Regions from separate parts of the Streptomyces sp. NPDC059787 genome, predicted to be linked through region 2. Evidence: riboswitches for the same ligand, from Rfam matches in the RefSeq annotation. Region 2 holds a riboswitch; each other region holds the start of a gene.
The links. Region 2 has a riboswitch for cobalamin ahead of ACFV5H_RS16345 ((2Fe-2S) ferredoxin domain-containing protein). Riboswitches for the same ligand answer to the same signal wherever they lie in the genome.

Region 1: it holds a riboswitch for cobalamin, as region 2 does, so the genes downstream of both, ACFV5H_RS08535 (prenyltransferase/squalene oxidase repeat-containing protein) here and ACFV5H_RS16345 ((2Fe-2S) ferredoxin domain-containing protein) in region 2, are expected to answer to the same signal.
Region 3: it holds a riboswitch for cobalamin, as region 2 does, so the genes downstream of both, ACFV5H_RS07995 (energy-coupling factor ABC transporter permease) here and ACFV5H_RS16345 ((2Fe-2S) ferredoxin domain-containing protein) in region 2, are expected to answer to the same signal.

The regions. Positions count from the first base shown of each region.
Region 1 covers NZ_JBHWHX010000007.1:7,163-9,416, reverse strand. Annotated here, with positions in the region: gene ACFV5H_RS08535 (prenyltransferase/squalene oxidase repeat-containing protein) at 1-877, opposite strand, end outside; cobalamin riboswitch at 990-1,129, opposite strand; gene ACFV5H_RS08530 (endo-1,4-beta-xylanase) at 1,231-2,254, opposite strand, start outside.
Region 2 covers NZ_JBHWHX010000014.1:144,699-146,952, forward strand. Annotated here, with positions in the region: gene ACFV5H_RS16340 (ferric reductase-like transmembrane domain-containing protein) at 194-1,174, shown strand; cobalamin riboswitch at 1,229-1,355, shown strand; gene ACFV5H_RS16345 ((2Fe-2S) ferredoxin domain-containing protein) at 1,418-1,822, shown strand; gene ACFV5H_RS16350 (superoxide dismutase) at 2,180-2,254, shown strand, end outside.
Region 3 covers NZ_JBHWHX010000006.1:124,044-126,297, reverse strand. Annotated here, with positions in the region: gene cbiQ (cobalt ECF transporter T component CbiQ) at 1-312, opposite strand, end outside; gene ACFV5H_RS08000 (energy-coupling factor ABC transporter substrate-binding protein) at 319-699, opposite strand; gene ACFV5H_RS07995 (energy-coupling factor ABC transporter permease) at 696-1,415, opposite strand; cobalamin riboswitch at 1,445-1,628, opposite strand; gene ACFV5H_RS07990 (ABC transporter substrate-binding protein) at 1,831-2,254, shown strand, end outside.

The DNA.
Region 1 (2,254 bases), on a different contig from region 2:
CGGCGAGCGCGACCACCGCGTCGGCGGTGTTGCCGTAGTCGGGCTGGTCCTCGGCGCCGGCGAGGGCGGAGGTGAGGTGGCCGTCCTCGGCGAGGGCGTCGGTGAGGTACGCGGCACCGTTGGCGGCGGCCTGCTCGGGGCCGTCGGCCTTCTCGCACGCCGCTTCCCCGGCGCCGTCCTTGCCGGGCTCGACGACCAGGCCCGCACCGAGCGAGCCGAGCACGCCCGCCGCCGTCGCGTCCGCGTTGGCGACCAGTTCGCCCTTCTTGTCCGGCTGGAAGGCGAACGCGCCCGCGCCGTCGCCCTCGCAGGGCAGCGCCAGCTTCAGCAGGGCGTCGTAGGGGGACTTGCCGTCCTTCTTCACCTCGGCCGGCTTCTCACCGGCGGCCGCGAGCGCGCCGACGACGACGGAGGTGGAGTTGGTGTCGCTGGCGCCGCCCGCCACATAGCCCCAGCCGCCGTCCTTGTTCTGCGCGGACTTCAGCCAGTCGACGGCCTTCTTCGTGACGTCGTCGTGGCCGCCGAGCGCGGCGAGGGCCTGGACGGCGGCGGCGGTCTGGTTGGTGTCGACCATCGTCTTCGCGTCGCACGCCTCGGCGGTGTCGGCGCGGTACGGGGCGAAGGAGCCGTCGGCGCACTGCTGGCCGGTGAGCCAGTCGACGGCCGCCTTCGACGGCTCGACACCGACCGTGTGCTGGGCGAGCAGGGCGAGCGACTGGCGCCAGACGCCGTCGTACTGCGGGTCGCTGTCGCCGTACAGGGCGGAGGGGAGCGTCCGGGACGGCGACGGGGACGGGGTGGTGTCGGCGGCGGCCGGGGTGGCGGCGCCGATCACGGCGACGGCGGCCAGGACCGCTGCGCTGCGGCGAACATTCATGATCGGCGGGTGCCTTCTTCCCTGCGGGGAGCCGGGCAGCGCGGGACACCCCGGCGGCTCGGCTCCGTATACCTCGACGGTGCCGGTGCGCCGGCGGGTCCGCCGGGCACGTGAGCCGGTCATGGACCGTGCGGGGCAGTCCGGCTCACCGCCCTGGCGGACGGTTCACGGTTGCGGGTCAGCGCCGGAATTGCACCGGCTTCCCCCCGTACGGTGTGATGACGACGCCGACACTCTACCCGCCCGTAGGGAAGGGGCCAGGGGTGGCTTCGGTGAGCAGGGTCACGTCAATCGTGGGACGCGCACCGCACCCGCACCCCCGGAAAGGGGAGCGCGGGTGCGGGTGGGCCGGGTCAGGAAGCCGTGCAGGCGCCGACCTGTGGCGGGGGCGAGGCGCCGCCGCTCACGGTGAAGCCGAAGCTGGTCGAGGCCCCGGCCGCGAGCGAGCCGTTCCAACTGGGGCGCACCGTCATGACGTTGCCGCTGCTGTCCCAGGTGGGTGAGCCGTTCCAGACGGAGAGGACCTTCTGCGGGGACGTCATGGTGACGTCCACGCTCCAGCCGGTGATCGGCGAGCTGCCCGCCGTGATCGTCACCTTGCCGTTGTAGCCGCTGCCCCACTGCTCCGCCGTGGTGTAGGTGGCGGTGCAGCCGGCACCCGGGGTGCCCGGGTCGTCGGGGTCGTCCGGGTCGTCGGGGTCGGTGGTGCCGCCCAGGGCGCTCAGCGCCGCGTCGTACGCGGGCTTCTTGTTGTAGTTGTCATCGAACAGCAGGGGAGTGCCGCTCGACCGCCACGAGTACTTGTCCGGGATGCCCCACACCGTGATGCCGGTGCAGCGCGTCACCGCGAGGCAGGCCCGTACGACGTTGCCGTAGTTGGTGGCCTGCGCCTGGCCCGAGCCCTCGATGTCCAGCTCGGTGATCTGCACGTCGACCCCGAGGTCGGCGAAGCGCTGGAGGTTGGCCCGGTAGTCGGAGGGGACGGGGGAGTTGGGGTTGAAGTGGGACTGGAAGCCGACGCAGTCGATCGGCACGCCACGGGACTTGAAGTCCTTGACCATGTCGTAGACGGCGTTGCTCTTCGCGTTGACGCCGTCGGTGTTGTAGTCGTTGTAGCAGAGCTTGGCGGCCGGGTCGGTCGCGCGGGCCGTGCGGAAGGCCTCCTCGATGAAGCCGTTGCCGAGCTTGTCCTGGAAGGGCGAGCTGCGCCGGGCGCCGCTGCCGCCGTCCTGGAACGCCTCGTTGACCACGTCCCAGGAGTGGATCTCGCCCTTGTAGTGGGTCATGACCTGGGTGATGTGGTTGTTCATGGCCGACCGGAGGTCGCTCGCGCCGAGTCCGGAGACCCAGCCGGGCAGCTGGGAGTGCCAGACCAGG
Region 2 (2,254 bases):
ACGTTTCCCCGAGTCGACGGCAAAAGGGCGTGCGGCCCCTGCCGCACGCAACGCGCTGGAGGCACGTTCGACGGCGTACACGGCCAGTCTGGCCGGATACCGCCTCGGGCATCACCATCCCCTCAGTTCAGACTTGTTGCCTCACGCCACATGCGCACCGCCGCTGCGGTGGCCCGTGCCCGGGAGGCCCCTGATGACGTCAGACACGAGGCCGGACGAAGAAGAGGCAGCAGCCCCGCCCGGAAGGCGACGGCTTCCCGGGGACCGTGTCGCTCTGCGCGGCGATCTGCGGTCCGCCCTGCCCGACGCCACCGCGGCGGTGGTGGTCACGGCGCTCGTGTTCGCCCTCCTGTGGGCGCGCATGGAATCGGGTGCTTCGGACACCGTCGCGGTCATGCCGTTCATGGACGACCCCGGCACCTACTGGATGTACCTGCTCAGCCAGGCGTTCGGCTGGTCGGGGCTGCTGTGGGCGTGGGGCACGGTCATGCTCGGTCTGCTGCTGTCGGGGCCGCGCCCCGCCCGGCTGCCGGTCTCCCGGCAGGTGCTGGAGCGCTGGCACCGCACCACGAGCCTGACGACCATGGCGCTGATGTTCGCGCACGCGCTGATGTTCGCGGCGGAACTCGTGCGCTACGAGACGAAGGTGGACTGGGCGGAACGGTTGTGGGTGGCCTTCGCCGACAGCTTCGTGCCCGGCTGGTACGACTCCGGCACCGGCAGGATCGCCATCCCGCTCGGACAGGGCGCCCTGTACCTGGCGATCCCGCTCGGGCTGTTGTTCTACGTCCGGCACCGCATCGGAGCGAACACCTGGCGCCGGCTGCACCGCTTCGTGATCGTCGTCTACGTGCTGAGCGTGTGGCACACGCTGCTCTACGGCACCAACGTCTGGTACGGGGAGTGGCCGCGCACCGTCCTGTGGCTGCTGCAACTGCCGGTCGCGGTACTGCTGTTGCTGCGTCTGCTGAGACCGGCCCGACGGGCCGAGCGGCTGGGCTCCCCCGGCGGGGACGCGGCCCGGCCGGGGTGGTGGGTGCGGGCGGCGGGACGGGTCGCCGTCGCAGCCGTCGTCGTCGGACTGGTCGCCGTGGTGGTGTCCGGCCGTGACGGCGGACGGGACCGTCCGACCCATCCGCCCGCGACGGCCCCCCACGCCCAGGAGACGGACTGACGGCCGGTACGGCGCCCCGGAATGGGATGATGGCCGGCGACAGGGCGACGGCGGAACGAGGAAGCCGGTGTGAATCCGGTGCGGTCCCGCCACTGTGATCGGCGAGCGAGTCCCGACGGGCCACTGCCCGGCAGCGGGTGGGAAGGCCGGGACGAGCATCGACCCGAGAGCCAGGAGACTCACGCGGTCGCCTCCTCGACGGACCATCGGGGCGGATCTCCCCGGAGAGAGGGACGGCACCGCATGCCCGCAACGCCGACCGGACGAACGACAGACGACGCGCGGACCGAAGCGGCGGCCGGCCCCGTGCCGTGCCGCGTCGTCGTGTGCCGCGACTGCTGCTGCGGCAGCCCCAAGGTGACCGGCGTCGACCACGCGGCCCAGACGGCACGTCTGCGCGCCCAGGTGCCGGTGCGGGTGTCCGCCTGCCTCGACGCCTGCGAACACGCCAACGTCATCGTCGTCCAGCCCTCCGCGCAGGGACGGGCCGCCGGCGCCCGGCCCGTCTGGCTCGGACTGGTCAACGACCCGGACGCGACCGAGGACATCGCCGCCTGGGCACGCGCCGGCGGACCGGGCGTCGCACCCCGGCCGGACATCCTCGACCTGTACGCCATCACGCCGCCGCGACGGCGTACGGCCTCCTGACCGTACGGAGCCGGAGGGAGGACAGGAGCCGTGCACGAGGCTTGTGCCTCACGTGCGTCCGTCGCCGCCCTGCACGACGTGGCGGGCCTCGGCGGCTTCTCGCCCTGCGGGTCGGCGGACGGGGCGACGGCCGGCATCCGCACCGAACATGATGAACAGGCCGCCACCGCTCCGGAGTTCGCGGCAGCGAGGTGGGACCGAGCGGTGAACGCGAGGCCGGCCGCGCCGCCATTCGTCGTACGCCGGCCGGGGTCCCGGCGACACCGGTCCCAGAACCATCGCCTGATCAACAATTGCCGCTACTGCTGGTAGCGTGCAACTGCACATCAGTTGCAATAGCGTCGGAGGATGTCAGACATGGCGGTGTACACGCTCCCGGAGCTTCCCTACGACTACTCGGAGCTCGAGCCGGTCATCAACCCGCAGATCATC
Region 3 (2,254 bases), on a different contig from region 2:
CTCCCCGGCGCGCAGCGGCCCGTCCTCGGCCCAGGACACGAACCCGTCCGGCCCGCCCACCTGGACCAGCAGCGTCAGCGCCCCGGTGACGCAGAAGCCCAGCGGCACCCGGTACGCCCGCCACAGCCGCCGCCCCGGCACCCCCGCCGGGCCGAGCAGCACCACGAGCGCCGTCACCAGCGTCAGGGCCGCGCCCGGCCACGGCGGCAGCGAGACGGCGAGCAGGGTGAGACCCAGCCCCAGTACGGCCTTGTCCACGGGATGACGGCGGCGCCAGCGACTGCTGTGCGCCGCCGCGTCGATCGGCAGCACGCGCCGTCAGACCCGTCGTCGTTCGGAAACGGCCTCGTCACCGGTGTCCGCGTCCGCACCCACCTCGGTCCGCGGCCGTGCCAACGCCCGCGCCTCCCCCTGCCGCCGCCCGCGCCGCAGCCCGAAGTAGTACGCGAGGACGCCCGCGCCGATCGCCGCCTGGAGGGCGAACAGCGCCGACTCGATCTCCCCGGACGGCGGTTCGTACAGCGGGGAGAACCACGGCTCGTAGTCCGGGTCGATCTCGGTGATCGCCGTCTCCGCCTCGGCGTCCGCGCCGGCGAACGGCTCCTCCTTGTGGTCGCCGAGCCCGAACACCAGCGGGATCACGGCGAGCGCGGCCACCAGCACCAGCAGCAGCGTGTTGATCTTCGCGTTGCGGCTCATCGGGCCACCGCCTCCGCCGAGTCGGACGGCTTCGCCGTCCTCCGCCCGGTCACCGACGTCACCAGCACGCCGAGCCGGGTCAGCTCCCCCTTGCTCGACTGCACCAGCATGCGCATCACCAGCACGGTCAGCAGCCCCTCGCTCACCGCGAGCGGGATCTGCGTCACGGCGAAGATGGAACCGAACTTGCCCAGCGCGCCCCAGAATCCGCTCCCCGGGTCGGGGAAGGCGAGCGCCAGCTGCACGCTCGTCACGCAGTACGTCGACAGGTCGGCGACGAACGCGCCGAAGAACACCGCCACCATCAGCGGCACGTCGTACCGGCGCAGCAACCGGTAGACGCCGTATCCGGCCCAGGGGCCGACGATCGCCATCGAGAAGACGTTGGCGCCCAGCGTGGTCAGCCCGCCGTGGGCGAGCAGCAGCGCCTGGAACAGCAGGGTGATGGTGCCCAGCACCGCCATGACCGGCGGCCGGAACAGGATCGCGCCCAGGCCCGTGCCGGTGGGGTGGGAGCAACTTCCCGTGACCGACGGCAGTTTCAGCGCGGACAGGACGAACGTGAACGCTCCCGACGCGCCGAGCAGCAGGGTGCTCTCGGGATGTTCCCTGACTTCACGGATGAGCGACCGGGCTCCGTGGACGACGAACGGCGCCGACGCGACGCCCCAGGCGACCGCGTGCGCCGGTGGCAGAAAACCCTCGGCTATGTGCATGGCTCAGCAGACCCTCTCCAGCACCTCGTGGATGGTTGACGTGCCTTGGCCGGTCTCCTGGCTGACGGGTACCACCGCCCGTGCTCCGCCTTCCCGGGTTCCGAAGAACCCAGTGGCTGCCCGTGAGGGCCGGAGCCGGACTTCCCGATCACAGTGGCGAGGGCCGCACCGGTATCGCACCGATTTCCCGTCACCAAGGCGTGGTGACAGTAGTGCCCGTTCCGGTCCGGTGACAAGCGGCCACAGGGGGCGCGCGGACGGCGCCCGACGGCTCGCACCCCGGCGCACACCTGCGCACTTGACACGAGCGGCACCGTCCGTCGGGGCGGAGGAGTGGGAGGCCGCCGTCCTGGGCAGTACCTTGCTGCAATTAATATGCAACAACGATTTTCGGGCAACAGGAGCGTGAGGTTCGATGACGACCCGACGAATACGGGGTACCGCCGCCGTGGTCGCGATGGCCGGTGCGGTCGCCGCCTGCTCGGCGCCGGGCGACGGCGGCGCGGACGGCGGAACGTCCGCCGGATCCGTGGTGATCGGGGTCCCGTCCGAACCGGACACGCTCAGCCCTCTGCTCGGCTACGGCAAGGACGGCAACTCCAAGATCTTCGACGGGCTCCTCGCCCGCGACGCCGACATGAAGCTGAAGCCCGCCCTGGCGAAGGCGCTCCCCGAGGTCACCGACGACGGCCGCACCTACACGTACACCCTGCGCGACGGCGTGAAGTTCAGCGACGGCGAGCCGCTGACCGCCGACGACGTGGTCTTCACGTACGACACCGTGCTGGACGAGAAGACCAACAACACCGCCAGGAGCGAACTGGACGCCATCAAGGAGG